Regions from separate parts of the Streptomyces sp. NPDC005931 genome, predicted to be linked through region 3. Evidence: riboswitches for the same ligand, from Rfam matches in the RefSeq annotation. Region 3 holds a riboswitch; each other region holds the start of a gene.
The links. A riboswitch is a leader RNA that binds a small molecule or an ion and turns the genes downstream of it on or off. The one in region 3 is predicted to bind cyclic di-AMP.

Region 1 (10,315 bases), on a different contig from region 3:
ATCTCGCGGGGCAGGGTGCCCGGGGTGTAGGACTCCGGGTTGGCGACCACACGGCTGACCACGATCGACGAGATCCGGCCGAGCTTGACCGACTCGGTGGAGGTGGTGGCGTACGGCGTCGGGGAGGTGCTGTCGGCGGACTGCTCGTCGGTGTGGCTGACGATGAAGCGGTTGCCGGTGAGGACGAGGACGGTCACGTGCCGCCGCACCTCGTTCTGGTCGAACGTCGTCTCCTGGTGGACCAGGTACGACCGGATGGGCTCGCCGCCCACCGCGGCCTCCACCGCCTCGGCCACGAGGGCCGGGTAGTAGCCGCTGCGCTCGATCGCCGCCCGCAGCCCCTGGGTCGTCGTACTGGTCTTGGCCATGACGCCCATCCTACGGGGGACCACTGACTGCGAGGCACCGCTCACGGCTCTCCCCGTTCTCCGCTCGGTCCGTGCGCGGCGTCAGTACGTGGGGAGGGTCCGCGGACCCAGGTCGTCCCGGGCGGGGGGCGGGGCGAGGCGTACGGTGGCGCCTAGGACGCTCAGGCCGTGCGGGGCGACGACGACCGGTTCCAGGGTCACCGCGACGACCTCCGGGTGGTCGTCGACCAGCCGCGACACCCGCAGCAGCAGTTCCTCCAGGGCGGGGGTGTCGACGGGCGCGGAACCGCGCCAGCCGAACAGCAGGGGAGCCGTCCGGATGGACCGCACCAGGGACGTCGCCTCCCGGTCGGTGACCGGGATCAGCCGGTGTGCCATGTCCCCGAGCAGCTGTGAGGCGGCCCCGGCGAGCCCGAAGGACAGCACCGCACCGGCCGCGGGGTCGATCACGGCCCGTACGACGGTGTCGACGCCGCGCGGCGCCATCCGCTGCACCACGGGGCGCAGCTCCTCCGACGTGCCGAACAGCTGCGTCAACTCGACGTACGCACGGCGCAGTTGCTCCTCATCGGCGAGGTCCAGGCGCACGCCGCCGAGGTCCGCGCGGTGGCGCAGGTGCGGGGCGGTGGCCTTGAGGGCGACGGGGTAGCCGAGGGCGCGGGCGGCCTCCACGGCGGCGTCGGGGGTGGGCGCGGGCAGGGCGCGGTGGACCTGGATGCCGTACATGCCGAGCAGGTCGCAGGTCTCCTCGGCGCCGGGGGTCAGGCCCTGTCCGCGGGTGAGCAGCCGGTCGATGAGCGCGGCGGCGCCCTTCTGGTCGATGTTCTCGTACTCGGGGACCTTGCCCGGGTCGGCCGCGTCCCGTCGCCACTGGGCGTACGCGACGGCCTGGGCGAGCGCACGGACGGCGCGTTCGGCGGCCGGGTAGGCGGGGATGAGGTGGGCGCCTTCGGGCGGCTCGACGGCGGCGTGCCCGGCCTCTGCGGTGGGGGTGCCGTGCGGGGTGGTGGGTACGGGGCGGGGGCCGGCGGCGGGTGGCTGCTGGGGTGCGCCGGCCGCCGGTGCCGTGGGGGTGCCGGAGGCGGGGGCCGTGCCCGGTGTGGGAGCCGTGGGGGGCGTGGCGGCCGGGTTCGGCACGGGGGGCGTGGCGGCGTCCGGCACCGGCTGCGGTGCCGGACCGGCCACCGGCTGCCGTGCCGTGCTCGCCGCCGCGGACAGGGCCTCCGCGAGGCCGCCGAGTTCCACGTGGACCACCAGCACCGGCTTGGACGGTGTCGCCGCGGCGGCCGAGCGCAGGGCCTGCGCGAGCGCCGCGTCGCCGACCGAGCCCTCCCCCACGGCCGGGATCGCGGTGACGACGACCGCGTCACAGGTGTCGTCCGCCAGGGCCCGGGACAGGGCCGCGTGGAAGTCCGCCGCCGAGGCGGCGGTGGTGAGGTCGAGCGGGGGGTGCGGGTGCAGTCCCTCGGCCAGGCAGGCGTCGTAGGTGAGCAGGCCCAGCGACTCGGAGTTCCCGAGGATCGCCACGCGGGGCCCGGCCGGCAGGGGCTGGCGGGCGAGCAGCAGGCCGGCGTCGACGAGTTCCGTGATGGTGTCCACGCGGATCACCCCGGCCTGGCGCAGCAGCGCCGACACGGTGGCGTGCGGCAGCCGGGTCGCCCGCACGGCGTGACCCTGCGGGGCCGCCCCGTGACGTGCGCCCTGGACCACGACCAGCGGCTTCGCCGCCGCCGTGCGCCGCGCGAGGCGGGTGAACTTGCGCGGGTTGCCGATGGACTCCAGGTACATGAGGGCGACGTCGGTGTCGGGGTCCTCGTACCAGTACTGGAGGACGTCGTTGCCGGAGACGTCCGCGCGGTTGCCGGACGAGACGAAGGTCGACACGCCCGTGACACCGGTGACGCCTCCGCCGCGCCGGTGCAGCCGCGAGAGCAGGGCCACGCCGATGGCGCCGGACTGGGCGAACAGCCCGATCCGGCCCGGGCGCGGCATCCGGGGCGCGAGCGAGGCGTTCAGCCGTACGTCCGGGGAGGTGTTGATGACACCGAAGGCGTTCGGTCCGATGATCCGCATGCCGTACGTGCGCGCGTGCCGCACGAGGGCGCGCTGGCGCTCACGGCCTTCCGGACCGGACTCGGCGTACCCGGCGGAGACGACGACGAGCCCCTGCACGCCGTGTTCGCCGCACTCGGTGACCACCTCGGGGACCCGCTCGGCGGGCACGGCGACGACCGCGAGGTCGACGTGCGCGCCGATGTCCCGCACGGAGCGGTGCGCGGGCACCCCGTCGAGCTCGGTCTGCCCCTCGGGGAGGGCCCTGTTCACCGCGTACAGACGGCCGGTGAACCCGGCGTCCCGGATGTTGTCGAGGATGCTGCGGCCCACACCGCCCGGCGTGCGGCCGGTGCCGATGACGGCGACCGAACCGGGAGCGAGCAGCCGCTGCACGGAGCGGGCCTCGGCGCGCTGCTCGCGCGCGAACTGCACGGCCAGGGAGCGGTCGGTGGGCTCGAGGTCGAACTCGAGCCGGACGACCCCGTCCTCGAAGCTGCGCTTCTGGGTGTACCCGGCGTCGGTGAACACCTTGATCATCTTGGTGTTGGCGGGCAGCACCTCGGCGGCGAAACGGCGGATTCCGCGCTCCCGCGCGACGGCGGCGATGTGTTCGAGCAGCGCGGAGGCGACACCGCGGCCCTGGTGGGCGTCCTGGACGAGGAAGGCGACCTCGGCCTCGTCGGCCGGTGCGGAGGCGGGCGCTCCGTGGGCGCCGATGCGGTCGTACCGTACGGTGGCGATGAACTCGCCCCCCACCGTGGCCGCGAGTCCCACCCTGTCCACGAAGTCGTGGTGGGTGAAGCGGTGGACGTCCTTCGCGGACAGACGCGGATAGGGCGCGAAGAAGCGGTAGTACTTCGACTCGTCCGACACCTGCTCGTAGAAGCTGACCAGGCGCTCGGCGTCATCGACGGTGATGGGGCGGACGCGTGCGGTGCCGCCGTCGCGCAGCACCACGTCGGCTTCCCAGTGGGCGGGGTACTCGTGCCGGTCCGACGAGGTCTGCATGGGCCCCAGAGTACGGGTCGCGTCCGACAACGGCGCGAGGCAGTCTGTGGAGGACACAGAACCGGGCCGAGGCCGCGGTCCGGAACCACCCCGGTGAGGGAGCGACGCCCCGCTCCGGGCATGCTCGACGATATGGGAAACTGGTCTAGACAACCCTGAACACCTGAAGGGCAGCAACACATGGCTGAGCGCCGCGTCAACGTCGGCTGGGCCGAGGGTCTCCACGCCCGTCCCGCCTCCATCTTCGTCCGGGCCGCCACGGCCACAGGCGTCCCGGTGACCATCGCCAAGGCCGGGGGCACCCCCGTCAACGCGGCGTCCATGCTGGCCGTCCTGGGCCTGGGTGCCCAGGGCGGCGAGGAGATCGTGCTCGCTTCCGACGCCGAGGGCGCGGACGCCGCCCTGGACCGTCTGGCAACGCTGGTCTCCCAGGGGCTCGAGGAGCTTCCCGAGACCGTCTGAGCCCCTGCGGCAAGGGGCGGAGCGGCGCCGACCCTCGGGTGGCGCGGCTCCGCCCTTTTCCTGTCGCTCTGCACGTGGGTGCATGCCGCACCGGATTCACCAGCGGCATCCAAAGGCACCTCACCCGGAGGCGGCTTTCAATTTCCGCGAGCACGTGAAAACGGGCAGCAGAAATACCGCCCCACCGAATGACCCTTCTTTGTATACGGCCCTTTTGTTAATGCCGCAGGCTCGGCGTGTTTACGGGATGTTGCGAGTTCCTCACACGCTCCGCGCGGTCCGGGCCGGGGCCGAAGCGGAGGCGGTGCGCCCCGGTCCGGCGCTCGGTGTGCAGCGCCGTCAGGGCCCGCGCCCGCTCGCCGTCGCCACGTGCCACGGCGTCCACGATCGCGCCGTGCTCCGCCCAGGACTCCACCGGGTCGGACGGCCCCTCCACCGCGTACATCCAGGCGATCTTGTGCCGCAACTGCGTCAGCATCGACGTCAGCGCCGGGCTGCCGGCGGCCTGGGCGAGCGTCTCGTGGAACCATCCGCCCAGGGAGCGCAGGTCGTCGCTGCTGCCCCGGCGGGCGCGCTCCTGGCCCAGCCGCACCAGGCCGCGCAACACCTTCAGATGGGCCTCGGTACGGCGTTGCGCCGCACGGGAGGCCCCGAGCGGCTCCAGCAGCAGGCGCATCTCCAGCAGGTCGGCGGCCTCCTGCTCGGTGGGTTCGGCCACGCACGCGCCCGCGTGCCGCCGGGTCACCACGAACCCCTCGGCCTCCAGGGTGCGCAGGGCCTCCCTGACGGGCACGCGCGAGACGCCGTAGCGGCGGGCGAGGAGTTCCTCGGTGAGCCGGCCACCGCGCTCGTAGACACCCGCGACGATGTCGTCCCGGATCGCCGTGCACACCGAGTGCGCGGGAACACGCATGACGAACCTCCGGCTTAATCCCCGTGAAACGTCGACGATGGACGTGTGTTCCGTGACTCTATTGCAATCGACCGGAAATTCCGACGGCGGGCCGGATTCCATGCGAATCTTTTGGACAACCACTCCTTCGAAAACGGCGAAAGCCCCGGCTCGGGGGCCGGGGCTTTCGTGCAGGTGGGGCGGGGGCGCGCGTCGCGTCAGAGCTTCACGCCGTGCGTGCGCAGGTACGCGACCGGGTCGATGTCGGAGCCGTACTCGGCGGTCGTGCGGGCCTCGAAGTGCAGGTGGGCTCCCGTGACGTTGCCGGTGGCACCGGAGAGGCCGATCCGCTGGCCCGGGGTGACCTGCTGGCCGACCGAGACGCTGATGGACGACAGGTGGCCGTACTGGGTGTAGGTGCCGTCGTGCATCCTGATGACGACCTGGTTGCCGTAGGCGCCGCCCCAGCCGGCCTCGACGACGGTGCCCATGCCGACCGACTGCACGGGAGTGCCGCCGGCGGCGTGGAAGTCGACACCGGTGTGGCTGCCGGAGGACCAGACGGCGCCGCCGCTCTTGTAGCCGGTCGAGACGTAGGAGCCGGGGATCGGGGAGACGAAGGTGTTGAGGCGCTTACGCTCGGCCTCGCGGGCGGCGCGCTCGCGGTCCTCGCGGGCCTTCTTGGCGGCCGCGACCGCCTCCTCGCGGGCGGCCTCCTCGGCGGCCCGGCGGGCGGCGGCCGCCTCGGCGGCCTCCTGCTGGGCGGTCGCCTGGGCGTCGATCTGGGCGGCGACGTCGTCGCCGATGGTGACGACGGGGGTGAGTCCGGTCTGCTCGGCGGCGGGTTCGGCCGCGAGCGCCGGGGCCGTGAAGGATCCGATGACGCCGGTGGTGGTGAGGGCCGCGACGCCCGCCGCGCGGGCGGTGCCGCGCTGCATCCGGCTGGGACGACGGTGCTTCCCCGTGGCGCGGGTGAACGCCATGTACAGGCTGGTCCTTTCCTTCCCTCTCGCCTACCGGGTTAGCTGACGGGTTCGGAGCAGGAAGGTCTCCTACGGACCCCCTCGCGGCACGCGCGGGCGTCCGATTCACCCCAGGGACTGCGATGGGTCCCCGGCTCCCCTGGCTCGCGCCGTACGGGGACTCGGCGATGACTGTCCGGTGCCGCGGGTGCGGCGCACTGCCTGACGAACAGCCCGGACGACGCTAAACGGGGCGACTTTCAATCCTCAAACGAATCCCGGTTTTTGTAGCGCATCCCACAGGTCAGACAGGCAACCTCCGCCCCAATCCGGGCATAAGGGAGCCCTGGTGACTTTCGTGTCACCAGGGCTCCGGGCGCGCGTGCGCCTGCCGCGCCGTCTACTCGGCCGACACCACGCCGACTTCGCCGATGCCGAGGGCCTCGACGGGCTCCTTGATCTGCGCCGCGTCACCGACCAGGACGGTCACCAGGCGGTCCACCGGGAAGGCGTTCACGACGGCCGCGGTGGCCTCCACGGTGCCGGTCGCGGCCAGCTGCCGGTACAGCTGCGCCTGGTAGTCGTCGGGCAGGTGCTGCTCGACCTGGTCGGCCAGGGTGCTCGCGACGGCCGCCGCGGTCTCGTACTTGAGCGGCGCCACGCCCACGAGGTTCTGCACGGCGACGTCGCGCTCGGCGTCGGTGAGCCCCTCCGCGGCGAGCGTGCGCAGCACCGTCCACAGGTCCTCCAGGGCGGGACCGGTGTTCGGGGTGTCGACGGAGCCGCTGATGGCGAGCATCGCCGCGCCGGTGCCGTCCGGGGCGGACCGGAGCACCTGCCCGAACGACCGCACGCCGTAGGTGTAGCCCTTCTCCTCGCGCAGGACGCGGTCCAGGCGGGAGGTGAGGGTGCCGCCGAGGCAGTAGGTGCCGAGCACCTGGGCCGGCCACACGCGGTCGTGCCGGTCCGGGCCGATGCGGCCGATCAACAGCTGGGTCTGGACGGCGCCGGGGCGGTCGACGATCACGACCCTCCCGGTGTCGTCGGCGACGACGGGCGGCACGGGACGCGACCGGGCCGGGGAGCCGGTCCAGGAGCCGAGCGTGTCGCCGAGCAGCGCGTCCAGGTCGACGCCCGTGAGGTCGCCGACGACCACGGCGGTGGCGGTGGCGGGGCGGACGTGCTTCTCGTAGAAGGCTCGTACGGCCGCCGCGTCAATGCCGGTGACCGTCTCCTCGGTGCCCTGGCGCGGGCGCGACATGCGCGAACCCGCCGGGAACAGCTCCTTGGAGAGCTCCTTGGCGGCCCGGCGGGAGGGGTTGGCCAGCTCGTGCGGGATCTCGTCGAGGCGGTTGCGGACGAGCCGTTCGACCTCGCTGTCGGCGAACGCGGGTGCCCTGAGGGCCTCGGCGATCAGCCCGAGCCCCTTGGCGAGCCGCGAGGCCGGCACCTCCAGGCTCAGGCGTACGCCGGGGTGGTCGGCGTGCGCGTCGAGGGTGGCGCCGCAGCGCTCCAGCTCGGCGGCGAACTCCTCGGCCGAGTGCTTGTCGGTGCCTTCGGAGAAGGCCCGCGCCATGATCGTGGCGACGCCGTCCAGGCCGGCCGGTTCGGCCTCCAGGGGTGCGTCGAGCAGCACCTCCACGGCCACGACCTGCTGGCCGGGGCGGTGGCAGCGCAGGACGGTCAGGCCGTTGCCCAGCGTCCCGCGCTCGGGGGCCGGGAAGGCCCAGGGCTTGGCCTCGCCCGCCTGCGGCTGGGGGTGGAAGTCCATCTGGGCGAGCTCGGTCACTTCGCCGCCTCCTCGTTCTCGTCGGTGCCGGCTGCCGCGGCGGCTTCCCCGGTGTCCCCGGCGCCCTCGGTGTCCGCCGCGTCCTGCGGGTCGGCCACGTCCTGCGCGTCCTGCGCATCCTGCGCGTCGTCGGCGGCGACGGGCTCGTAGACGAGCACCGCGCGGTTGTCGGGGCGCAGGCGGGCCGCGGCGACTTCCCGCACCTCCTCGGCCGTCACCTCGAGGACGCGCTGGACCGCCGTCAGGGCGAGCTGCGGGTCACCGAACAGCACGGCGAACCGGCACAGTTCGTCGGCGCGGCCGGCGACCGTGCCCAGCCGGTCCAGCCACTCTCGCTCCAACTGGGCCTGGGCCCGCTCCATTTCCTCGGCCGTGGGGCCCTCCTCCGCGAACCGGGCGAGCTCCTCGTCGATGGCGGCCTCGATGACCGGCACCTCGACGTCGCCGGACGTCTTCACGTCCAGCCAGCCCAGGGAGGGCGCCCCGGCGAGTCGCAGCAGGCCGAACCCTGCCGCCACGGCCGTACGGTCCCGCCGCACCAGCCGGTTGTAGAGCCGCGAGGACTCGCCACCGCCGAGGACGGTGAGGGCCAGGTCGGCGGCGTCGCACGCGCGCGTGCCGTCCTGCGGCAGCCGGTAGGCGGCCATCAGCGCCCGCGCGGGGACCTCCTCCTCGACGACCTCGCGCAACTGCTCGCCGATCACGTCGGGCAGCGTGCCGTCGCGGGGCTCGGGCTTGCCGTCGTGCGAAGGGATGGAACCGAAGTACGTCTCGATCCAGGCGAGCGTCTGCTCCGGGTCGATGTCGCCGACCACCGAGAGGACGGCGTTGTTCGGGGCGTAGTAGGTGCGGAAGAACCGGCGGGCGTCCTCGAGGGTGGCCGCGTCCAGGTCCGCCATCGACCCGATGGGCGTGTGGTGGTAAGGGTGGCCCTCCGGATAGGCGAGGGCGGTGAGCTTCTCGAAGGCGGTGCCGTAGGGCACGTTGTCGTAGCGCTGGCGGCGCTCGTTCTTGACGACGTCCCGCTGGTTCTCCATGGACTCCTCGTCCAGGGCGGCCAGCAGCGAGCCCATGCGGTCGGCCTCCAGCCAGAGGGCGAGCTCCAGCTGGTGGGCCGGCATGGTCTCGAAGTAGTTGGTGCGCTCGAAGCTGGTGGTGCCGTTCAGGGAGCCGCCGGCGCCCTGAACGAGCTCGAAGTGACCGTTGCCCTTCACCTGGGCGGATCCCTGGAACATCAGGTGCTCGAAAAGGTGAGCCAGGCCCGTACGCCCCTTGACTTCGTGCCGCGAACCGACGTCGTACCAGAGGCACACCGCCGCGACCGGGGTCAGGTGGTCCTCGGAGAGCACCACGCGCAGGCCGTTGGCCAGGCGATGCTCGGTCGCTGTCAGGCCGCCGGAGCCTGCCTGCGCTGTGGCCGTGTGACCCATGGGCATGTACGTCCCTTCGATCGCGGAGGCGGGTCGTCGATCCGCCGTTTCTGCCGGTCCTGCCACTGTATGCAAGCGTGTGGAGCACCGCCGAAGTTCCCGGGCGGGATCGGGTACGCCGAGAGCGAGAAGCGGGCACAGGGAAGAGGCCGGCGGTGCGGGGCGGAACGATGGGGCCTTCGTGACCTCTGTGGCGACGAGGCGGACGCCGGCGTTCCGCCGAACCGTTCGCCCGTCCCCAGGCCGGTTCGGCGCGACCCGCGGCGGGGAGCGGCCGCCGGTCCGCGTAATCTGCTCGCGCCGCCGCCCCGTCCCCGCGCGGGAGCCGCAACCGGGTCCTTGTCCCGGTTGTCGGTGCGGCGGTCCACAATGGTCCGCGTCAGATCCCGTCACACGCTTCAAGCAAGGAGCCGGCAGCGATGGCCCGCCGCAGCACGAAGACCCCGCCGCCCGACGACTCGTACGAGGAGAAGATCCTCGACATCGACGTCGTCGACGAGATGCAGGGCTCCTTCCTCGAGTACGCGTACTCGGTCATCTACTCCCGCGCCCTGCCGGACGCGCGCGACGGTCTGAAGCCGGTGCACCGCCGCATCGTCTACCAGATGAACGAGATGGGACTGCGCCCCGAGCGCGGCTACGTGAAGTGCGCCCGCGTCGTCGGCGAGGTCATGGGCAAGCTGCACCCCCATGGTGACGCGTCGATCTACGACGCCCTGGTGCGCATGGCCCAGCCCTTCTCCATGCGGGTCCCCCTGGTCGACGGCCACGGCAACTTCGGCTCGCTGGGCAACGACGACCCGCCGGCCGCCATGCGGTACACCGAGTGCCGGATGGCCGAGGCCACGAGCCTGATGACCGAGTCCATCGACGAGGACACGGTCGACTTCGCGCCGAACTACGACGGCCAGGAGCAGGAGCCGGTGGCGCTGCCCGCCGCCTTCCCCAACCTTCTGGTGAACGGCGCCTCGGGCATCGCCGTCGGCATGGCCACCAACATGCCTCCGCACAACCTGCGCGAGGTCATCGCGGCCGCCCGCCACCTCATCCGGCATCCGACCGCCGATCTCGACGCCCTCATGAAGCACGTGCCCGGCCCCGACCTGCCCACCGGCGGCCGGATCGTCGGCCTGTCCGGCGTCCGGGACGCGTACGAGACCGGCCGCGGCACCTTCAAGATCCGCGCGACGGTCACCGTGGACAACGTGACGGCCCGCCGCAAGGGCCTGATCGTCACCGAGCTGCCCTTCACGGTCGGCCCGGAGAAGGTCATCGCCAAGATCAAGGACCTGGTGGGGTCGAAGAAGCTCCAGGGCATCGCCGACGTCAAGGACCTCACCGACCGCGAG
Region 2 (10,315 bases), on a different contig from region 3:
GACCTCGCGGGCCCAATTCCTTGTGAAGAACTTCACGAACCTTCTCGACAGAGCCCCGCCCGGGGGCCGTTTCCGGCGCCCGGGCGGGGCTCAAACGTTATCCGCACTGCTCAGCAGAGTGCTACTCCTCAGTAACAAAGGAGACCGACACCACTCCCGCCGACGCCGCGACGCCGGCCCGCCGAGGCACCCGATGCCCGGGTGATGCGGGGCGTTCGGCCGCCCCCGACACGTGCAGACGGTCAGGCCAACGACCAGCCGATGCCGTCCAGGATGTCGTGTTCGCTGACCACGACCTCCTCCGCGCCGATGCGGTCCATGATCGCCAGCAGGACGAGAGCGCCCGCCCCGATCACGTCCACCCGGCCGGGATGCATGGAGGGGACCGCGGCACGCTCGGCGTGGGTGGAGCGCAGCAGCCACTCGGTGATCTCGCGGACGCGGTCCCGGGAGACGCGGGAGTGGTGGATGGCCGTCGAGTCGTACTCGGGCAGGTCCTGGGCGATCGCCGACACGGTGGTCACCGAACCGGCCAGCCCGACCAGCGTGTGCGCCTCGCGCAGCGGCACCGTCCGCTCGGCGAGGTCGAGGGACGCCTCGATGTCGGCCCGTATCGCCGCGATCTGCTCCTCGGTCGGCGGGTCCGTCACCACCCCGTCGCGCAGCAGGTGCCGCTCGGTCATCCGGACGCAGCCCACGTCGACGGAGCGGGCCGCGCGCACGTGGTCGTCGCCCAGGACGAACTCGGTCGAGCCGCCGCCGATGTCCACGACCAGGAACGGGCGCGCGAGGTCGGCGCGCCCCGTCAGTTCCTTCGTGGCCCCGGTGAAGGAGAACTCGGCCTCCTGGTCCCCCGTGATCACCTCGGGCTCCACGCCCAGGATGTCCAGCACCCCGCGCACGAACACGTCGCGGTTCCCGGCGTCGCGGGAGGCGGAGGTGGCCACGAAACGCAGGCGTCGCGCGCCGTGCTTCTCGATGATCTCCGCGTACTCCCGGCAGGCCGCGAAGGTCCGCTCCAGCGCCTCCGGCGCCAGCCGGCCCGTGCGGTCGACGCCCTGGCCGAGCCGCACGATCGTCATCCGCCGGTCCAGGTCGGTCAGTTCGCCGGTCTCGGGGTCGGCGTCGGCGACCAGGAGCCGGATCGAGTTCGTACCGCAGTCGATGGCGGCGACACGGGTCACCGTTCGTCCTCCTCGACCGGCCTGAAGGCGAAGTGCCCCGAATCCGAGGCGTCCACCTGCCGTCCCTCACCCGTGGGCGGTGTACCGGACGTCACGCACGGGCCCTTGCGCCACCACTCCGGCAGCATCGCCAGCGCCTCGTCGCCGAGGGGGTTCACGCCGGGACCGGCGGCCAGCGAGTGGGCAACCAGGACGTGCAGGCACTTCACCCGGTCCGGCATGCCGCCCGCGCTGGGGAAGTTCCTCAGTTCCTCGATCTCGTCGCGGCGCCGGATGTAGTCCTCGTGCGCGGCGCGGTAGGCGGCGGCCAGCTCGGGGTCGGCCGCCAGCCGCTCCGTCATCTCCTTCATCACGCCGTTCGCCTCCAGCGTGCCGATCGCGGAGTTGGCCCGCGGGCAGGTGAGGTAGTACAGCGTGGGGAAGGGCGTGCCGTCGGGCAGCCTCGGCGCCGTCTCCACGACGTCCGGCTGTCCGCAGGGGCAGCGGTGCGCGATCGCGCGCAGCCCGCGCGGCGGCCTGCCGAGCTGCTGCTTGAAGGCCTCGACGTCCGCGTCGGTCGGCTCGGTGCGCGGGGTCGTGGGCGGGGGCGTCTTCATGCCTTGCTTTCTATCGGTCTTCAGTGGTCGGTGGCGTCGGCGTCGGCGTCACCGGTCTGCGGCGGCGTCGGTCTTCCGGTCGGAGGCGTCGGACCTGTCGACCCCGTCCCAGATGTTCGCGTACCAGGGCCGGTCGCCCGCCCCCAGTGCGGTGCGGGACTGCTTCGCGGCGCCCGGGTCGATCACGATGTAGCCGGTCTCGCCGGGCATGACGTAGTGCAGCCGGCGGCGGATCTCCTGCTCGGCGTAGGCGTCGTCCTGCCAGCGTGCCTTGAGGTCGCGCAGTTGCTCCACCCGCTGCCGGGCCTCGTCCTGCTCCTGCTGGAGCTCGGCGATCTCGGCGCGCTGGGAGACGTACTGCCGCATGGGGTAGGCCAGGGCCACGACGAGGGAGCAGACCACCAGGGCGAGCAGCGCGGCCCGGCCGGTGAGCCGGGAGCGCCGGGCCTGGCGTTTGGTCTGCGAGCGGTAGACCCGGGCCGCGGTCTGCTCACCGATCAGCCGGATCCTGGTCGCGGTGGAGAACCGGTCCCGGTCCTTCACGGCCATGTCCCCGCCTCCCGTTCCCCTGTCCTACGCGCGTACGTCCCCGCACACGGTACGGGACCGGGTACGGGGACGTACGGACGACGCCTCCTGCGAGCCGGGTGCCCGGCCCTCGGCGTGCCTACTGGTGGGCGGAGCGGAACCGCGGGAAGGCGCTGCGGCCGGCGTACACCGCGGCGTCGTCGAGGATCTCCTCGATGCGCAGCAGCTGGTTGTACTTGGCGACGCGCTCGGAGCGGGCCGGGGCGCCGGTCTTGATCTGGCCGCAGTTGGTCGCGACGGCCAGGTCGGCGATGGTGACGTCCTCGGTCTCGCCGGAGCGGTGGGACATCATGCACTTGAAGCCGTTGCGCTGGGCCAGCTCGACGGCGTCCAGGGTCTCGGTGAGCGAGCCGATCTGGTTGACCTTGACGAGCAGCGCGTTGGCGGCGCCCTCCTCGATGCCTCGGGCCAGGCGCTCGGGGTTGGTGACGAACAGGTCGTCGCCGACGAGCTGGACCTTGTCACCGAGCTTGGCGGTGATGGTCTTCCAGCCCTCCCAGTCGTCCTCGAACAGCGGGTCCTCGATGGAGACCAGCGGGTACGCGTCGACGAGCTCGGCGTAGTACTCGGTCATCTCGGCGGCGGAGCGCTCCTTGCCCTCGAAGACGTAGGAGCCGTCCTTGTAGAACTCGGAGGCGGCGACGTCGAGGGCGAGGGCGATCTGCTCGCCGGGAGTGTAGCCGGCCTCCTTGATGGCCTCGAGGATGAGGTCGAGGGCCTCGCGGTTGGAGCCGAGGTTCGGGGCGAAGCCGCCCTCGTCGCCGAGGCCGGTGGCCAGGCCCTTGCTCTTCAGGACCTTCTTCAGGGTGTGGTAGACCTCGGCGCCCCAGCGCAGGGCCTCGGAGAAGGACTCCGCGCCGATGGGGGCGATCATGAACTCCTGGATGTCCACGTTGGAGTCGGCGTGCGAGCCGCCGTTCAGGATGTTCATCATCGGCACCGGCAGCAGGTGCGCGTTGGGGCCGCCCAGGTAGCGGAACAGCGGCAGGTCGCTGGCCTCGGAGGCGGCGTGGGCGACGGCGAGGGAGACGCCGAGGATGGCGTTGGCGCCGAGCGAGCCCTTGTTGTCGGTGGCGTCCAGGTCGAACATCGCCTGGTCGATCAGGCGCTGCTCGGTGGCGTCGTAGCCGACCAGCTCCGGGCCGATCTGCTCGATGACGGCGAGGACCGCCTTCTCGACGCCCTTGCCGAGGTAGCGGTTGGAGTCGCCGTCGCGGAGTTCGATGGCCTCGAAGGCGCCGGTGGAGGCGCCGGACGGGACGGCGGCACGACCCGTGCTGCCGTCGTCGAGGCCGACCTCGACCTCGACCGTGGGGTTGCCTCGGGAGTCCAGGATTTCCCGGGCTACGACGACGTCGATGGACGGCACGAGCATCTCCTTCTTGGATGTGACGCGGGTGAGCGGGACCGCGGTGGATCCTGCGAGTCCGAGCCTAACCGGCTCCGGGCGATCGGCCAGCGGCCGACCGTCCCGTGGACAGAACCGAGAGTAAATTGTTTCCGAACGGAACAAAGACCGTTTCCGGAAACCCATCCGAATCCGATGGGGCCCGTGACGCGAAAAGCCCCGCCCCGGCGCGTACGGGGGAACACGCGCCGGGGCGGGGAGCCCGTGGGGACGGGGCCGGGACTCGCGGTCCGGGAGGGGGACTCGCGGGCCCGGGGGCGGGACCTGCGGCCGCTTCCTTACTTCAGGTGCAGCTGCTGGCCCGGGTAGATCAGGTCGGCGTCCTCGACGATGTCGTCGTTGAGCTCGAACAGCTTGGCCCAGCCGCCCTTGACGCCCTGCTCCTTGGCGATGGTGCTGAGCGTGTCGCCCTTGACCACCTTGTACTCGCCGTCGCCCTTCTTGACCTTCTTGCCGGTCGGGGTGGTGACGGTCTTCTTGGCGGCCGGACGCTCGGTGGAGCGGGAGGCCTTCTGCTCGGTCTGGCGGGTCTCGGTGGAGCCGGTGCTCTGGCTCTGCGCGGAGCCGCCGCTCTGCGTCTGGGTGGAGGCGCCGCCGCTGTACGGGGTGCTGGACAGGTTCTTGCCGCAGACCGGCCAGGCGCCCTTGCCCTGACCCGCGAGGACCTTCTCGGCGATCGCGATCTGCTGGGCCTTGCCGGCCTGGTCGGCGGTGGCGGCGTACGCCGTGCCGCCGTACGCGGCCCAGGTGGAGGCGGAGAACTGGAGACCGCCGTAGTAGCCGTTGCCGGTGTTGATGGACCAGTTGCCGCCGGACTCGCACTGGGCGACGGCGTCCCACTCGGCGGCGGTGGCGGCGGAGGCGGTGCCGGCCGCCATCAGCGGGGCGGCGACGGCGGCGCCGGTGACGCCGACGACGGCGATGGCGCGAGTGGCCTTGGACGGACGACGGTGCTTGCCCTTGCCGGAAAACAGCATGGATGGATCCCCTCACCGACGCCTACGAGGTGAGCTGTCGGGTTCGGGCCGGTTGAGTTGCCCGGCCGCGCCCCTCACGAGACGCGGCTTCACCCCGAGCCGATTCCGGCATCAACTGCCCGGAACCGGCACTTACCTTGGGTCCCCCGCTCCTGCCTGCGGCGCTTGCGCGACGACTGTTCCCGTGCTGCCACTGGCAGGATTCGGCGTGGCGGCAGCCGGGGCTCGCGGTGGCGAGCGGTCACGACCGTAGGCACGGGATCGGCGAGATTTCAAAGACGATCAGGGCTTCTGAGACCTATCTCTCACCACGTTTAATTCGGGCATTCGGGGCGAATCGTGACGCCAACTGCCGTCATTCCCGCGCCTTTTCGCGCGTCACTTTTCGACCGGTTCGACCCCGACCTCGAGCTCCTGACCGGGAAGGATGAGGTCCGGGTCGGCACCGACGGCCTGCTGGTTCTCCGCGTAGAGCGCACGCCATCCGCCGCCGAGCTCAAGGGAGTCGGCGATACCCGAGAGACTGTCACCGGGGCGCACGGTGTAGGAGCCGTCGGCGGCGTCGCGGGAGGTGTCGGTGCCGCGCGAGGCGTGCCGTCCGGAGGACGCGGCCGCACGGTCCTGCTCCTCGTCCTCCTCGGCACTCGCGCCGCGGTGACGGCCGGTGCCGTTCGTTCCGGTGTCGGTGAGCGCGGAAGAATCGTCACTCCGGCCGGACTTGTCCGACTCGTCACTTTCGGGGACGTCTGTGGCGGCAGGAGAGGCATCGGACCCCGCGTCCTCACCTTCGGACTTGTCCGACTTGGTCGAATCGTCCGTAGTGGCGCCCTCGTTCTCCTCGTCCGACGACACGTCGGAGGAAGAGGGGGAGGACGACGGCGACGAGGACGGGGAGGCGGACGGCCCCTGCGATCCCGAGGAGCCGGGCACATACCGGTCGGAGGGGTCGGTGGAGTCGGCGGAGTCACGGGCGTCGGGTGACGCGGACGCGCCCGAGTCCTCGGCCACGCCCGTGTCGATGTCGGCCGACGCCGAGTCCTTGTCCAGGCCCGCGAGCAGACCGCAGGTCCGCCAGGCGCCGACTCCCTGGTCGGCGAGGATTCTCTCGGCGACGGCTATCTGCTGCCCGCGGCTGGCCTGGTCGGCGCTCGGCGCGTAGTCGAGGCCGCCGTAGTTCTCCCAGGCGTCCTGGGTCATCTGCAGTCCGCCGTAGTAGCCGTTGCCGCTGTTCTGGCTCCAGGAGCCGCCGGACTCGCACTCCGCGACCCGGTCCCATGTCGCGCCGTCGGCGGCGCTCGCGCTGCCTGCCCCGAGGAGCGGGATCGCGATGGCGGAGCCGGTGACTCCGGCCGCGAGGAGGAGAGCCGGAGCCTGGCGGGGGCGACGGTGCCGACCGTTCCCGGAGAGCATGCGGAGACCTTTCGCACGACAGCAGTTGTCGGCGCGGCGTGTGGAGCTGGGGCGCCGCGCTGATGGGTGAACGTATCGGCAGACGATCAGTTGTCACAAGTTCATGCCGCGCGTATCACGTGAAGATCACATAGTTGAAAGTGTGTCATGTTTGCGCTGGTCCCGCAGGAGACCCCAACGGGGCCCGACCCGCACGAGAAACCGCTGGTCAGTGCCGTGGGGGCGTGAACTCCACCGGCAGGGTGCGCAGTCCGCGCATGATGAGCCCCCCGCGCCACCGCAGTTCGGCCGGATCCACCGCGAGACGCAGGTCCGGCAGCCGGGCCAGCAGCGTGGCGAGCGCCGTCCGGCCCTCCAGCCGGGCCAGCGGCGCGCCCAGGCAGTAGTGGATGCCGTGCCCGTACCCCAGGTGCTGGTTGTCGCGGCGCCCGAGGTCGAGCACGTCGGGATCGGCGAACCGCTCCGGATCGCGGTCCGCGGCGGCGAGCACCACGAGGACGGGGTCACCGGCCGCGATCCGCTGCCCGCCGATGGTGACCGGCTCGGTGGCGAACCGCCATGTCGCGAGCTCCACCGGGCCGTCGTAGCGCAGCAGTTCCTCCACCCCGGTCTCCAGTAGCCCGCGCTCACCGGCGGCCAGCGAGTCCTGGAGGCGACGCCGCTGGTAGGGGTGGGTGAGGAGGGCGTAGGTGCCGTTGCCGATGAGGTTGACCGTGGTCTCGAAACCGGCGAACAGCAGGATGAACGCCATGGCGGCGGCCTCGTTCTCGGTGAGGTGTTCGCCGTGGTCGGAGGCCCGGATCAGACCGGAGATCAGGTCCTCGCCGGGCTCGGGGCGTGCGGGCAGTGCCTCGCGCTTGCGGTGGATGAGGTCGGCGAGGTAGCCGCGCATCTTCTTCACCGACCGCGCCACTCCACCCCGCGGCCCGCCCTGATGACGGATCATCATGCCCGCCCAGTCCCGGAAGTCGTCCTGGTCCTCCCTCGGGACGCCGAGCAGGTCGCAGATGGCGTAGATGGGCAGTGGGAAGGCGAAGTCGTGGATGAGGTCGGCCGTGCCGCCGTCCGCGAAGCGGTCGATGAGCGTGTCGGTGAGCTCCTGCACCCGGGGCGCGAACTCGGCGACCCGGCGCGGCGTGAACGCCGTGCTGACCAACCGGCGCAGCCGGGTGTGGTCCGGCGGGTCGATGTTGAGCAGATGGGTCATCAGCTCAGCCTTGCGCTCACCGGGGATACCGGTCCTGCCCTTGGCGTGCGCGGGCTCGTCGTGGTGCGCCGGGTTCTTGGAGAGGCGGTGGTCGGCGAGGGCCTGCCGGGCGTCGGTGTAACGGGTGACCAGCCATGCCTCCACGCCGCTGGGCAGCCGGGTCCGGTGCACCGGAGCGTGCTCGCGCAGCCAGGCGTAGGCGGGATAGGGATCGGCGGCGAACTCCCAGGTGAAGAGCTCGGGGCCGGTGTTCTGACGGAGGGGCTGGTCGGTCACCCTTCGACCGTATCCGGCGGCGCCCGTGCGGTGCGCGCCTACTCCCCCACCCCCTCGGCGGCCCGCACCGCGTCCCGGTACGCCCGGGCCGCCGCACGCAGTGCCGCCTCCGGGTCGACGCCGTCCGCCTCGGCCCGTACCGCCAGGGCGAGCAGCTCGTAGCCGACGCCCTCCACGCGGGGCAGGGGGACCTCCAGCCCGGCCGTGCGGACGCGCGAGGCGAGCTTGGCGGCGAGCGCCAGGCCGGGCTGGCCGAGCGGGATGCCCTCGGTGACCGAGGTGCGCCGCTTCTCGACGGCCTTGGTGCGCAGCCAGTGCTCCTTGACCTCCTCGGGCGTGCTCGCCGTCGCGTCGCCGAAGACGTGCGGGTGGCGGTGGATGAGCTTGGCGACGATGCCACCGGCCACGTCGTCGATGGAGAACGGCTCCTCCGGGTCCTCCTCGGCGATCCGCGCGTGGAAGACGACCTGGAGGAGGACGTCGCCCAGCTCCTCGCGCAATTCGTCCCGGTCGCCCTCCTCGATCGCCTCGACCAGCTCGTACGCCTCCTCGATGCCGTACTTGGCCAGGCCCTTGTGGGTCTGCCGGGACGACCACGGGCACTCGGCGCGGATGCGGTCCATGACCTGCACGAGGTCGAGCAGACGGGCGCCGGGCAGGTCGTAGGAGGCGGGCAGCAGCTCCAGCTCCGGCATGGCGACCCGGCCGGAGCCGGCCAGGCGGGCCAGCCCGTCGGTCAGCGCCGGTTCGCCCTCGCCGGTGGCCACCACCACGACGGTGTGCCCGCCGGCGCAGGCGTCGACCAGTTCCTCCGCGGCCGGGGACGCCTCCTCGACGGCTATCCCCGCCTCGCGCAGGTACGGAAGCTGCGGATGGGCGCCGTCCGCGCACAGCACCCGATCGGCCGCGTGCAGGGCCTGCCAGGCGGGCCAGGACAGCAGGCCGGGCGCGACGCGGTGGCTGGTGGTGAGCAGGACGATGCGGCCGGGGACGGCTGCGGCTGCGGCTGCGGCTGCGGGGCTGGTTTCGTTCACGCTCCGAAACTAACCCACGCCACAGACGGTCCCGGAGGTTGTCCACAGGGTGGGGGTGAGGGGCGGTACGTACGGACCGGGTCGCCGCCGGTGCGGGCGACCGCGGCCGGTGCGGCCGGGCCGACGACGGTGGTGTGTCGGGCCGGGCGCGGGAGCTGGGTCCGGCCAGGCGCGACGGTGGTGTCGGGCTGCCGGGTCGACCGCCGAGGTGGGTGGGCCGACCGGCGCCGGTGCGTGAGCCGACCACGGCGGTGGTGAGCCGACCGCGGCCGGCGTGTCAGGCGGTCTGCCGGGGGCCCACCGAGGAGACGTCCCGCACCCACGGGGTCTTCGCGTCGACGCGGCTGCTCTTCTCGACGTCCCAGGTGCCGTAGCGCGGGTTGAGGTCGACGTCGAGGTCCTCGCTCGCCTTGGACAGGGCCTTCCAGAACTCGGGCCGGCTCGTCTCGGTACCGAGCCGCTCGGCGAGCTTCTGGGCCTCCAGCTGGAGGCGGAGGTTCTCGTCCAGGCGCTGCGGCGGGACACCGTACTGCTGGAGCCAGGCCGTCTCCAGCGCCTCGACGCCGCCGGCCTGCTGCTCCAGGCCGGACCGCATCTGCTGGATCTCCCTGCGGGTGACGGTCACACCGGCGTCCCGCGCGGCACGCTGGAGCACCCGGTCCAGGACCATGCCGTGCAGGGTGTCGCGGGTGAGACTGCCGGTGCGGGAGATCGCCTGCTCGTACTGGGCCTCGTCCGGTACGGCCGCCCGCTGAGCCTCACGGACCTCGTTGACCCGGTTCTCCAGCTGGGAGACGGTGATCCGCTGGCCGCCGACGACGGCCGCCGCACCGGGACGCGCATCGCTTCCGCAGGCGGTGAGCACGGGGGCCGCGGCGGCGATCGCGGCGGTGAGGAGGAGCGCGGAGCGACGGCGGCGGTGCAAGGAAACCTCCCGAGGAGAGCTTGTGCGGCGGTGCACAAAGTCTTGCGGTGATCGATGGTAGGCATCGGCCAAGCTCTGGCCAACCCATTCGACCAACGATTCACCACGACTTCCGGCACCACCGCGCCCGCACGACGCCCGCACCGCGTCCCGGTGCCCCGACACGGGGCGGCCTCCCGGCCGGGGGCCTCGTGCGGGGCCGTGCGGGCGAGCGGAGCCCGCCGCTCTCCGGTGGACGGGAGCCGCGGGGCTGTCACGCGCCGCCGGGCGTGACGCCAGGGTCACTGCCGCCCGCCGGGCAAGGCACGCGCCTACCGCGCTCACCGCCGCCGGGCGTACGCGAGGCAAGGGGAGCGTCGGTCTGCTGCCGGTGAGGACACGGGCTGTCGCTCTCCGACCGACAGGTGCGCGCGGACCGTCACTCCACCGCGGACGGCAGCGCGGGGCCGTCGCCGGGTGGCGGCCAGCAGCGCGGCACCGGAGCGGCAGGTGGGCCGACCGCAGGGGCCGCACGGGAGCACGGGAGCGTCGGTCTGCTGCCGGTGAGGACACGGGCTGTCGCCGCCCGCCGCCCGGGAGACGCGGCCGTCGCTCCACCGCGGACGGCGGCGCGGGGCCGTCGCCGGGTGGCGGCCAGCAGCGCGGCACCGGAGCGGCAGGTGGGCCGACCGCAGGGGCCGCACGGGAGCACGGGGAGCGTCGGACTGTCG
Region 3 (10,315 bases):
TCACCCCCGCCGACGCCCGCCCGAGGACGGGTCGCAGCCCACCGGAACGGCCCGACGGGTCGGACCACGGGCCGGGCGAGGAGCGTCACGGGCGGAGCGGGACGGAAGGTGGTGGTGATCGCGCCAGTCGCGAGGGGTGACTCCGTAGGCCTGCTTGAACACCTTGCTGAAGTGCGTCGCGTCCACGAAACCCCAGCTCCGGGCAATGGCGGCGATGGTCCGCAGCCGGCCGCCCGGGCCGGCCAACTCCCTTCTGCGCTCGGCCAGGCGGCGCGTGCGGATCCAGTCCCCCAGGCTGATGCCCGACCGGGACAGCACCACGTAGAGGTGACGTACCGAGATGCCGTGCGCGGCGGCGATCCGTGCCGCCGACAGATCGGGGTCCGCCAGGTGCTCCCGGATGTACTGGGTGATCCGCAGGCCGAGCGTCGCCTCCGACGACGCCTTCGCCGAACCGGTGTCGCCGCGGTGGGACGCCACGACGCCGCGGAGCAGTTCGACGCTGGGTTCGAAGGCTGCGCCCGCATGCGCTCCCCGGTGCAGTTCGTCGCTGAGTGCCAACTGGGAGAAGTAAGTGAACGCGAGGCGCGCCAGGGGATTGCCCGGCCCGAGGGAGACCGCGGTGATGTCCCGCAGCGACCGGTCGGGCAGTGCGAGGGCGGCGCGGGGGAAACGCAGGAAGTGGTGGTCGACTCCCTCTTCGTAGAGCAGCGTGTAGGGCGAGGTCGACTCGTACAGAGCGAAGTCGCCGGGCCTCAGCAGGCACTCGCGGCCGTTCTGCACCACCACGCTGGTGCCCGTCACCTGCAGACCGACGAGGACGATCGGCTCCTGGTCCTGCCGGGCCAGCCGCCCCGTCCGGCGGACGGTGGCCGCGGTGGCCCGCGCGGAGAAGATGCCGAGAGGCCCGACTTCCCCCAGCCGTATCCGGGCGGAGATGTCCGGGGCCGGAAGGGTGTGCTCGATGTCGACCGCCACCATGGTTTCCCGCACCACGTTGAGCAGGACTTCCTCGCGGTCCCGCGGTGGTATGGAGGCGGTGTCCAGGACAGGGGTCACGAAGGACGCCCTCCCCCGCACCCACCGGCGGGCCGCACCGGCCTGCTCCGCTCCGCCGCACCCCACCGCGTCATCGGTCACCGGCGGGATCGAGATCGCGGCCGGGGTTCCCGGCCACGGCCCGCGCCGGCCGGGGCCGGCGCCACGAGTGGGGGACGGGCCGGGACACCCCGCGCCACCAGGGGTCGGAGGGCAGCTTCCCCTCGGGTTCGAAGGGCTCGCCGGGGCGGGGGAACGCCACCGCCTGCCCCGCCTCGCCCGCCGCGTCCTTCAGCCACTCCGCCGGCTCCGCCCACGCGTGCGGAGCCAGGTTGAAGGTGCCCCAGTGGATCGGCAGCAGCACACCGGCCGGGGCGCCGCCCTGGAGGTCGAGGTGCGAACGGACGCCCTCCTCGGGGGTCATGTGGATGTCGGGCCAGAACTCCGAGTACGCGCCGACCTGGATCATCGTGGCGTCGAACGGGCCGTGCTGCGCACCGATGTCCCGGAAGCCCTCGAAGTAGCCGGTGTCGCCGCTGTGGAAGACGCGGTGCTCCTCACCGGCGACGACCCACGAGGCCCACAGGGTGTGCTGGGTGTTGCGCAGGGCGCGCCCGCAGAAGTGGCGGGCCGGGGTGGCCGTGAGGGTGAGTCCGCCGATCCGGGTTGCTTCGTGCCAGTCCAGTTCGCGCAGCCGGCCGGCGGACACGCCCCAGTGCTCCAGGTGGGCGCCGACGCCGAGCGGCACGGCGAACAGGGTGTCCGTGCCGGCCAGCGCCCGGATCGTGGGCAGGTCCAGGTGGTCGTAGTGGTCGTGCGAGACGACGACGGCGTCGACCGGGCCGAGCGCGGCCAGCGGCAGGGGCGCCGGGTGCAGCCGCCTCGGCCCGGCGAAGGGGAACGGGGAGCAGCGCTCGCCCCAGACCGGGTCGAACAGCACCCGATGCCCGTCGATCTCCGCCAGCACGCCCGAGTGGCCCATCCAGGTGAGCCGCAGGCCGGTGGCGGGCGGGCGGGAGAGGTCGGCGAGGGTCGTGGAGTGCACCGGTACGGCACCCGTCGGGGTCCGCCGGGACCGGGTCTCCTTGTCGAGGAAGACCTTCGCGACGTCCAGTGCGGAGCCCGAGGGCCGGGTGCGGGCGGTCCCTCCGGGATTCCGGAAGACGCCGTTGTGGAAGTGCGGGGAACGGCGGATGCGGGCCATGCGCTCACCGCCGGGATCCGCGCCGAAGGCGGCAGGGCGCAACCCGCGCAACCCTGGGCTGGGGGAACGGAAACCGGCCACGGTACCTCCAGGTGGATCGGTGAGACGTTCCATTATGGGCGGCGGGTCCGGCAGGCGGTGCCGGACCGGACAGGACACCGTCCGCGGGGCGGCGGCCGGCCCGGTCCCGGCCGAGGGGCCACGCCGTTGACAGTGCCCGGCGCCGCCCCGGATACTGACTCGCCGTTCAGTCAAGGAGCCCGTATGCCCGCCTCCGCCCCCTCGTTGTCACTCACCTGGACCGATCACCTCAGCGGCTGCCGGGGCTTCCTGGTCGTGGACCGGCTGGTGCGGGGCGTCGCCAGCGGCGGGCTGCGGATGCGGCCGGGGTGCACGCTGGACGAGGTGACCGGGCTGGCGCGCGGGATGACGCTGAAGGAGGCACTGCACTACGACCCGGAGGCCCGTTACGTCCCGCTGGGCGGCGCCAAGGGCGGCATCGACTGCGACCCCCGGGACCCGGAGGCGTACGGGGTGCTGGTGCGCTACCTCCGGGCGGTGCGGCCGTACGTCGAGAGCTGCTGGACGACGGGTGAGGACCTGGGGCTGAGCCAGGACCTGGTGGACCGGGCGGCCGCCGAGGCGGGGCTGGTGTCGTCGATCCAGGCGGTGTATCCGCTGCTGGACGACGAGCCCGGGGCGCGGCGCCGCCTCGCCGACGCGTTCGCCGTCGAGGTGGACGGCATCGGCCTGGGCGAGCTGGTCGGCGGCTGCGGGGTGGCGGAGGCCGCCCTCACCGCGCTGGACCGGGCCGGGGTGCCGCACCGGGGGACGCGGGTGGCGGTGCAGGGGCTCGGGACCATGGGCGGGGCCACGGCACGCTTCCTCGCCCGCGCGGGACTCACGGTCGTGGCCGTCGCCGACATCAAGGGCACGATCGTCAACCCGGCCGGTCTCGACGTCGAGGTCCTGCTGGCCGCGCGGGACGGCCACGGCACCGTGGACCGCGCGGCCCTGCGCCCCGGCGACCGGGAGCTGCCCGGTGGCGCCTGGCTGACGGCCGACGCGGAGGTGCTGGTGCCGGCGGCGGTGTCGTACGCCGTCGACACGAGCAACCAGGAGCGGATCACGGCCCGCTGGATCGTCGAGGCGGCCAACATGCCCGTACTGCCGGAGGCCGAACGGCTGCTGGCGGCGCGCGGTGTGACCGTGCTGCCGGACGTCGTCGTCAACTCCGGCACCAACGCCTGGTGGTGGTGGACCCTGTTCGGTGACGTCGGCCCGGACGCCCCCGAGGCGTTCGCGTACCTGCGCCGCTCGATGCGCGGCCTGGTCGAGTCGATGCTGACCCGCGCGCAGACCGACGGCACCACACCCAGGGCCGCCGCGCACGCCCTCGCCGAGGAACGGCTGCCGGTGATCGCGGAGCGGTTCGGCTCGTACCGCTGAGGGGCGGGACGGACATCCGTCCGCGCCCGACCGGCCGGTTTCGCGGGGTCGGGGGTTGTCGGTGTCTGTGTAGGGTGACGATCGTGACCAGGGTGCGGTTGAGCGTGGCCGAGCGGCGGGGGGAACTGCTGAGGGCGGCCATCGAGCAGATCGAGGCGCGGGGTGTGGCGGCGGTCAGGATCGCGGACGTGGCCTCCGCGCTCGGGGTGAGCAACGCGCTGGTGCTCTACCACTTCTCGACCAAGGAGCAGTTGGTCGCCGCCGCGTTCGCACACGCGGCCGAGGACGACCTGGCCCGGCTGCGCAAGCTGCTCGGCCGCCGCACGACCGCCCTGCGCAGACTGCGGTCGGCCGTGCGCTGGTACGCCCCGACGGGCCAGGCCAAGGGCTGGCGGCTGTGGATCGAGGGCTGGGCGGCGGCACTGCGCGAGCCGGCGCTGCGCGAGGTCGCCCGGGACCTCGACCGGCAGTGGAAGGCGGCACTCACCGAGGTCGTCGCGGAGGGTGTGGCCGCGGGCGAGTTCCGCTGCCCGGACCCCGCCGCCGCGGCGCTGCGGCTGACCGCCCTGCTCGACGGGCTCGCCGTCCAGCTGACGTCCTACGGCGGCACGGTGCCCCGGGCCCGGGCTCGCGCCTGGGTGGACGAGGCCCTGGCCCGTGAACTGAACCTGGAACGTGAGGTGTTGACCGCTCCGCCGCGCTGAGCCCGCCGGGCCGGGAGCGGGCCGCGTCCACCACCGTCGACGTGGCCCGTGCCCCCCGTCCACGGGGCCCTCACGCCACGGAGGAGATCCGCTCCCTGATGTCGTGCGGGGACAGCGCGCCCTTCGCGGTGACGTGGTCACCGGAGGACTCCCCGCGCAGTCGGCGTCCGATCCACGGCACCAGGTACTGCCGTGCCCAGTGGACGTCGTCGCGCCGGATCTCGAGGGTGCCGCGGGGCGGCAGCGGCGGCCAGGGCTGTTCCGGGGCGGCCGGGACGCCGAGGCCGAGGACCTGGCCCGCGCGCAGCGCCACACGCGTGTGCCCCTCGGGCGAGAGGTGCAGCCGGTCGGCGTCCCAGGCCCTGCGGTCCTGGATGCTCTTCAGGGACCACAGGTCGAGCACGGGGCAGCCGTACCGGTCGGCGACGGCCCGGACGTGGCCGTTGTACGTGGCGATCTTGCCGCGCAGATGCTTGAGCACGGGGACGTCACGGGTGTCGAAGCCGGTCGCCACCACGACGGTGCCGGCCGCGGCGGTCAGCGCGGCGACCGCCCGCTCGAAACGCTCGGCCACCTCGTCCGGGTCGCCGCCGGGCCGGAGGATGTCGTTGCCGCCCGCGCAGAACGAGACCAGGTCGGGGGCGAGTGCGACGGCCCGCGGAAGCTGGTCGGCCACGATCTGGTCGAGCAGTTTGCCGCGCACCGCCAGGTTCGTGTACCGGAAGTCGCCTTCGGGCCGGCGGTCGGCGAGAAGCACGGCGAACCGGTCGGCCCAGCCGACGAACGCCCCGTCGGGCCCGGGATCGCCCACTCCCTCGGTGAAGCTGTCCCCCACCGCCACGTACGACCCGATCACTGCTTTGCTGTCACTCTTCGAATCGTCTGCCACGGCCGACCATGATTCCCTCTCGAATGTGACCTACGCGAACGTAGGAAGGGATTGACGGGCGGTGAGATAAGCCACTTGCCGAGCCTGCCGTGCCCTGGAGGGCACGCCGAAGGCCGGACCCTCACCATCGGGGTCCGGCCTTCGGCGGCGTGTCGGGCGGGTTCTCCCGGGGTCAGCCGAGGGCGACGCCCTTCGAGCGGAGGTAGGAGACCGGGTCCACGTCCGAGCCGTAGCTCGGCGAGGTGCGGATCTCGAAGTGCAGGTGCGGACCGGTCGAGTTGCCCGTCGAGCCGGAGAGGCCGACCTGCTGGCCGCCGGTCACGGTCTGGCCGGCGGAGACGGACAGCGAGGACAGGTGGGCGTACTGGGCGTAGTAGCCGTCGTTCAGCTTGATGACGACCTGGTTGCCGTACGCGCCGGCCCAGCCCGCGGAGACGACGGTGCCCGAGCCCACGGCCTTCAGGGAGGTGCCGGTCGGGACGCTGAAGTCGACGCCGGTGTGGTAGCCGCTCGACCACATGCTGCCGGCCACCTTGTAGCCGGTGCCGACGCCGCCACCGGGCACCGGGGAGCTGTAACCGGAGGTGGTGGCGGCCTGGTTGGCCGCCGCCTTCGGAGCGGCGGCCTTCGGAGCGGCGGCCTTCGGGGCGGCGGCCTTCGGAGCGGCGGCCTTCGGAGCGGACTGCTGCGCGGTCTGCGCGGAGGGCTTCGTGGAGGTCTTCGGCGCGGTGGAGGCCGGCTTGTCCGAGGAGGAGGACTTCTTCGGGGCGCTCTGCGCGGTGGCCTTGCCGTCGATCGTGAGCTTCAGACCGGGGTGGATGAGCGACGGGTTGTCACCGACCGCCTCGCGGTTGTCCGCGTAGAGCTTCTTCCAGCCGCCCTCGACGTCCTGGGTGTCGGCGATCCTGGCGAGGTAGTCGCCGGCCTGCACGGTGTACGTGCGGGCTTCACGGTTCTTCTCGGTGGAGTTCTTTCCGCCCTTCTCGGGGGCGACGGAAAGGGACCGGACGGCCTTTTCCGGGGCCGCCTGCGCCGGGGCGGCCTGGGCGCCGGTGGCGCCGAGAAGCGGCAGGGCGAGCGCGGCGCCGCCGGTTCCGGCGACGGCGATGGAGCGGGTGAAACGCTGTGTCTTGGTACGGCGGTGCTTACCCTTGGCGGGCATGACGAATTCCTCTCCGGCGCCTGCGAGGTGAGCTGTCGGGTGCGGGCTGGAGATGCCCGGCCGCGCCGAAACGCGGCTTAACCCCAAGCCGTTCCGGAGACCGGAACAGGCAGTCGTACCTGTGGGTCCCCCGCTCCTGCCGTACACGGGTCAGTGGTGTGCGGGCTCCGAGCGGCGGCAGGATTGGGCGTCCGCTCGGATCGGTGGCGAACGTAAGCGACCACGACGCAAACGGACAAGCGAGAGGTTCCAGGCGAAGGCGTTTTTCCGTGATCGACAGTCGCGAATGCCGTCACCGAGCGTCGATCCGCATTTCCGATCAGCCGCGAACGTCCTTGAAATTCACTGCAATTACGTGAGCATGATGACAACACACCGTCACGAATATGACGATGCTCACGCACCCCTACCCCATCTCCCTTTCTATCGGGGCACGTTATGGCGAAGCCCCCTAAACGGACAGAACGCCTCATTCGCCAGATCACAGACGTCCGCAGCCGCACCACGGCCGCACCCGGATCCCCGCGCAGGCCGATGCGCAGACCCTGCTGCGACAGCACGGCGCCTCCGTGGGTTTCGCCCGTTTCGCGGCATTCACACACGGCCGTCGGATCGAGGCCGCGCAACCCGAGCACGGGGCACGGTGCGCCGTGGCGCGGGTCCTGGAGGCGGACGAGGGCGCATGCAGTCCGTCGAGCCACTCCCCCAGGCACGCCCGGACGCCGTCGCGGGTCGGGGCGAGGACGTACCGATTGCGAATTCCGCCCACTTTCGCCCCGGCCGGCACTGCACGTAGTCCGGGGGCACGCGGTAGAGGTCGCGTCGGGGCCGGGCCGGCCGTCTTCGGCCCGACCCGGTGCCGAACCGCATCCCGAGGCCGTGCGCATCGTCCGGGAGCGGCTTCGGACCGGGGACCGGGGGAAGTGGCGGCGGACGCGGTCTCGGCCGGGTGCCCGGTCGTCTCGAAGTCCTCGACGGCGCGGCGGGCGGCCGGGGGCGGACGGTCGCCGGTGCGCACCCCGAACCAGCCGTCGTCGATTACCAACGGCTCGACGCCCGTCGTGGCGCCCCGCTCGGTGAGCACGCGCTGCCGCGGCTGGGCCGCCGCCACACCCGACCTCCACGAAATCGAACAGGACGAGCAGACCTCGACATCATGAAAGGGTGCGCGGGCGCCAGGACCTGCCCGTGGAGGACTCATTGCCTCCGGCAGCCATGTCGTATCGTCGAGGGACGTCCGCCGACCGAGCCGCGCCGGCGGCGCCGAGTGGGAGGAGCCCTACGTGACGCAGCAAATCCCGTCGACCGAACCCGAGCTGGCCGGAGTGCGCAACTTCCGCGACGTGGGCGGACTGCCGACCGTGGACGGTCGGCGGGTGCGGCACGGGGTGCTGTTCCGCAGCGGGCACCTCGCCCACGCGACCCCCGAGGACGCCGCGTTCCTGTCCTCCCTGGGACTGCACACGGTCTTCGACTTCCGCAACGCCGCCGACCAGAGGCTCGAGGGCCCGGACGTGGAGCTGCCGGGCGTGCGCAACGTGAACCTGCCGCTGAGCGACCCGGCCGATGGTGCCGAGTTCTGGAAGATGGTCCGCGACGGCAACCTGGACCAGCTCCGCTCGATCCTCGCGGACGGCAAGGCCGCCGACCGGATGATCAACTCCTACCGCATCACCATCAGGCAGCGCACCGCCGAGCACTCCCGCGTGCTGCACTCGCTCGCCGACGACGGCGTTCCGGTGCTGATGCACTGCGCGGCCGGCAAGGACCGCGCGGGGCTGTCGGTGGCCGTCACGCTGCTCGCCCTCGGCGTGGAGCGCGACGCGATCTTCGACGACTACCTCAAGTCCAACGCCCGGCACCGACGCTACAAGGTGCACCGCAGCAGCACGTCCGCCTCGGCCTACTCCCCCGAGGTGATGGAACTGCTCAGCCCCCTGTTCGACGCCCGGGCCGAGTACCTGTCGGCCGCCCTCGAGACCATCGAGGAGACCTGGGGCGGCGTGGACCCCTATCTGGAGACGGCGCTCGGCGTGACCCCCGAGACCCGGGAGCGGCTGCGCGAGCGCCTGCTCGACTGACCGGAGAGCCGGCTACTTGGCGCCCACCTCGAACAGCAGGTAGACGAAGGCCGCGAAGACGTGTCCCACCGCGATGTAGATGATCAGCCGCACCCACAGCGCGCGGGGGAACTTCTCCTCCAGGTCTTTGCCGGTCATGACATGTCTCCGTGGGTCGGGCCCAGGCACAGCGTGGCCGTGGGACTCTGCAGCAGGGTGTGGACGAACAGGAGGTCGACCCCGTCGGGGTCCTGGGCGGCGATCCGGTGCGGGGTCAGCGAGTCGAAGTGCGCGCTGTCGCCGGGGCCGAGCCGGTGCAGAGTGTCCCCGAGGCGCAGCCGCAGCCGTCCCTTGAGGACGTACAGCCACTCCTCGCCGGGGTGGACCCGGACGATGTCGCCCTGGGAGCCGTGCGGTACGTGCACCCGAAGGGCCTGCATCCCGCGTCCTGGAGCTCCGGCCTGCCAGTAGGTCCAGCCGCCGGCCGCGGTCGGCTCCATGTCGGCGCCGCGCACCACGGCGTCCCGGCCGGCGGCCGCCTCACCGAGGAGTTCGGAGACCGTCGTACCGTAGGTACGGGCGAGGGAGAGCAGCATCGGCAGCGAGGGCTGGCGCTGCCCGGTCTCCAGGCGGGAGAGGTGGGCGGGCGACATGCCCGCGTCGCGGGCCGCGGCCTCCAGCGTCAGGGAGGCCCTGCGCCGCAGGGCCCGCAGCTGCGGCGCGACCGTAGGGAGCGCGTCGGCCCGCTCGGCCGACGGCTCGGTCTCGGAGGAGCTCATGCCTCCATTGAGCCGAAGTCTTGCCTGTCGGGCAAATTTCTTGCCTCAGAGGCAAACCGCCTGGCTCCCGGCCGCGGACCCCGGTCCCGAGCCGCGGGTCAGGGCCGGTGGGCGATCGCCTGCTTGACCAGTGTCTTCCCGAAGTCCCACATCAGGCCGCCGTTGTGCGCGTCGTCCATCACCGCGGTGAAGGCGTCCAGGAACCGCTCCACCTCGCGTTCGCCGATGATCAGCGGCGGGATCAGTTTGATCACCTCCATGTGGTCGCCGGACACCTGGGTCAGGATCCGGTGCCGCTGGAGCAGCGGGACGACCACCATCTGGGCGAACAGTCCCTTGCGCGCGGCCTGGAGCATCGCCCAGTGGCCGCGCAGCTTCAGCGAGCGGGGCCGGCCGAACTCGATCCCGATCATCAGGCCCCGCCCCCGCACGTCGGCGAGCAGCTCGTACTTCCCGGTCAGCGCGGTCAGCCTGGACCTGAGCAGTTCCCCGGTGGCCCGGACGTTCGCGACGATCTGCTCGCTCTCCATCACCGACAGCACCGCCAGGCCCGCCGCCATGGCCTGCGCGTTCGCCCCGAAGCTCGCCGAGTGCACCAGCACCCGGTCCATGGACGAGTAGACCTTCTTGAAGATCCAGTCCTTGCCGAGCGTGGCCCCCACCGGCACGTATCCGCCGGAGAGCGCCTTGGCCACGCACACCAGGTCCGGCTCGACGCCCTCCTCGTGCTGGTAGGCGTAGAAGTCGCCGGTCCGCCCCAGGCCGGTCTGCACCTCGTCGGCGATCAAGAGTGCCCCGTGCCGGTGCAGCAGCTCCTGCGCGGCCCGCAGATAGCCGGGCGGAGCCTCGTGCACGCCCTTGCCCTGGATCGGCTCGACGATCAGCGCGGCGACGTCGCCCTTGCCCACCTCCCGTTCCAGCGCGTCGAGGTCGCCGAGCGGGACGGCGGTGTCGGGCAGCAGCGGGGCGAAGCCGTCCCGGAACCCGGACTCGCCGTTGACGGACAGGGAGCCGGTGGTCAGCCCGTGGA

Region 1: it holds a riboswitch for cyclic di-AMP, as region 3 does, so the genes downstream of both, ACFYOV_RS08130 (M23 family metallopeptidase) here and ACFYOV_RS33030 (peptidoglycan DD-metalloendopeptidase family protein) in region 3, are expected to answer to the same signal.
Region 2: it holds a riboswitch for cyclic di-AMP, as region 3 does, so the genes downstream of both, ACFYOV_RS25585 (transglycosylase family protein) here and ACFYOV_RS33030 (peptidoglycan DD-metalloendopeptidase family protein) in region 3, are expected to answer to the same signal.

What each region holds. Positions count from the first base shown of each region.
Region 1 is NZ_JBIAIG010000003.1:103,881-114,195, reverse strand. It holds gene ACFYOV_RS08150 (DUF5998 family protein) at 1-368, opposite strand, end outside; gene ACFYOV_RS08145 (GNAT family N-acetyltransferase) at 450-3,431, opposite strand; gene ACFYOV_RS08140 (HPr family phosphocarrier protein) at 3,612-3,893, shown strand; gene ACFYOV_RS08135 (GntR family transcriptional regulator) at 4,111-4,806, opposite strand; gene ACFYOV_RS08130 (M23 family metallopeptidase) at 5,004-5,768, opposite strand; cyclic di-AMP (ydaO/yuaA leader) riboswitch at 5,781-5,945, opposite strand; gene ACFYOV_RS08125 (M16 family metallopeptidase) at 6,148-7,536, opposite strand; gene ACFYOV_RS08120 (M16 family metallopeptidase) at 7,533-8,972, opposite strand; gene ACFYOV_RS08115 (DNA topoisomerase (ATP-hydrolyzing) subunit A) at 9,386-10,315, shown strand, end outside.
Region 2 is NZ_JBIAIG010000012.1:129,156-139,470, reverse strand. It holds gene ACFYOV_RS25605 (exopolyphosphatase) at 243-1,184, opposite strand; gene ACFYOV_RS25600 (DUF501 domain-containing protein) at 1,181-1,780, opposite strand; gene ACFYOV_RS25595 (septum formation initiator family protein) at 1,829-2,329, opposite strand; gene eno (phosphopyruvate hydratase) at 2,448-3,737, opposite strand; gene ACFYOV_RS25585 (transglycosylase family protein) at 4,055-4,753, opposite strand; cyclic di-AMP (ydaO/yuaA leader) riboswitch at 4,758-4,927, opposite strand; gene ACFYOV_RS25580 (transglycosylase family protein) at 5,132-6,163, opposite strand; gene ACFYOV_RS25575 (cytochrome P450) at 6,372-7,646, opposite strand; gene ACFYOV_RS25570 (nucleoside triphosphate pyrophosphohydrolase) at 7,685-8,680, opposite strand; gene ACFYOV_RS25565 (SurA N-terminal domain-containing protein) at 8,958-9,605, opposite strand.
Region 3 is NZ_JBIAIG010000029.1:2,660-12,974, reverse strand. It holds gene ACFYOV_RS33055 (helix-turn-helix domain-containing protein) at 1-1,059, opposite strand; gene ACFYOV_RS33050 (MBL fold metallo-hydrolase) at 1,130-2,323, opposite strand; gene ACFYOV_RS33045 (Glu/Leu/Phe/Val dehydrogenase dimerization domain-containing protein) at 2,507-3,691, shown strand; gene ACFYOV_RS33040 (TetR/AcrR family transcriptional regulator) at 3,775-4,395, shown strand; gene ACFYOV_RS33035 (SGNH/GDSL hydrolase family protein) at 4,466-5,251, opposite strand; gene ACFYOV_RS33030 (peptidoglycan DD-metalloendopeptidase family protein) at 5,457-6,446, opposite strand; cyclic di-AMP (ydaO/yuaA leader) riboswitch at 6,451-6,612, opposite strand; partial or broken gene ACFYOV_RS33025 (GH36 C-terminal domain-containing protein) at 6,953-7,333, opposite strand; gene ACFYOV_RS33020 (tyrosine-protein phosphatase) at 7,730-8,527, shown strand; gene ACFYOV_RS33015 (DUF6126 family protein) at 8,540-8,665, opposite strand; gene ACFYOV_RS33010 (helix-turn-helix domain-containing protein) at 8,662-9,285, opposite strand; gene ACFYOV_RS33005 (aspartate aminotransferase family protein) at 9,384-10,315, opposite strand, start outside.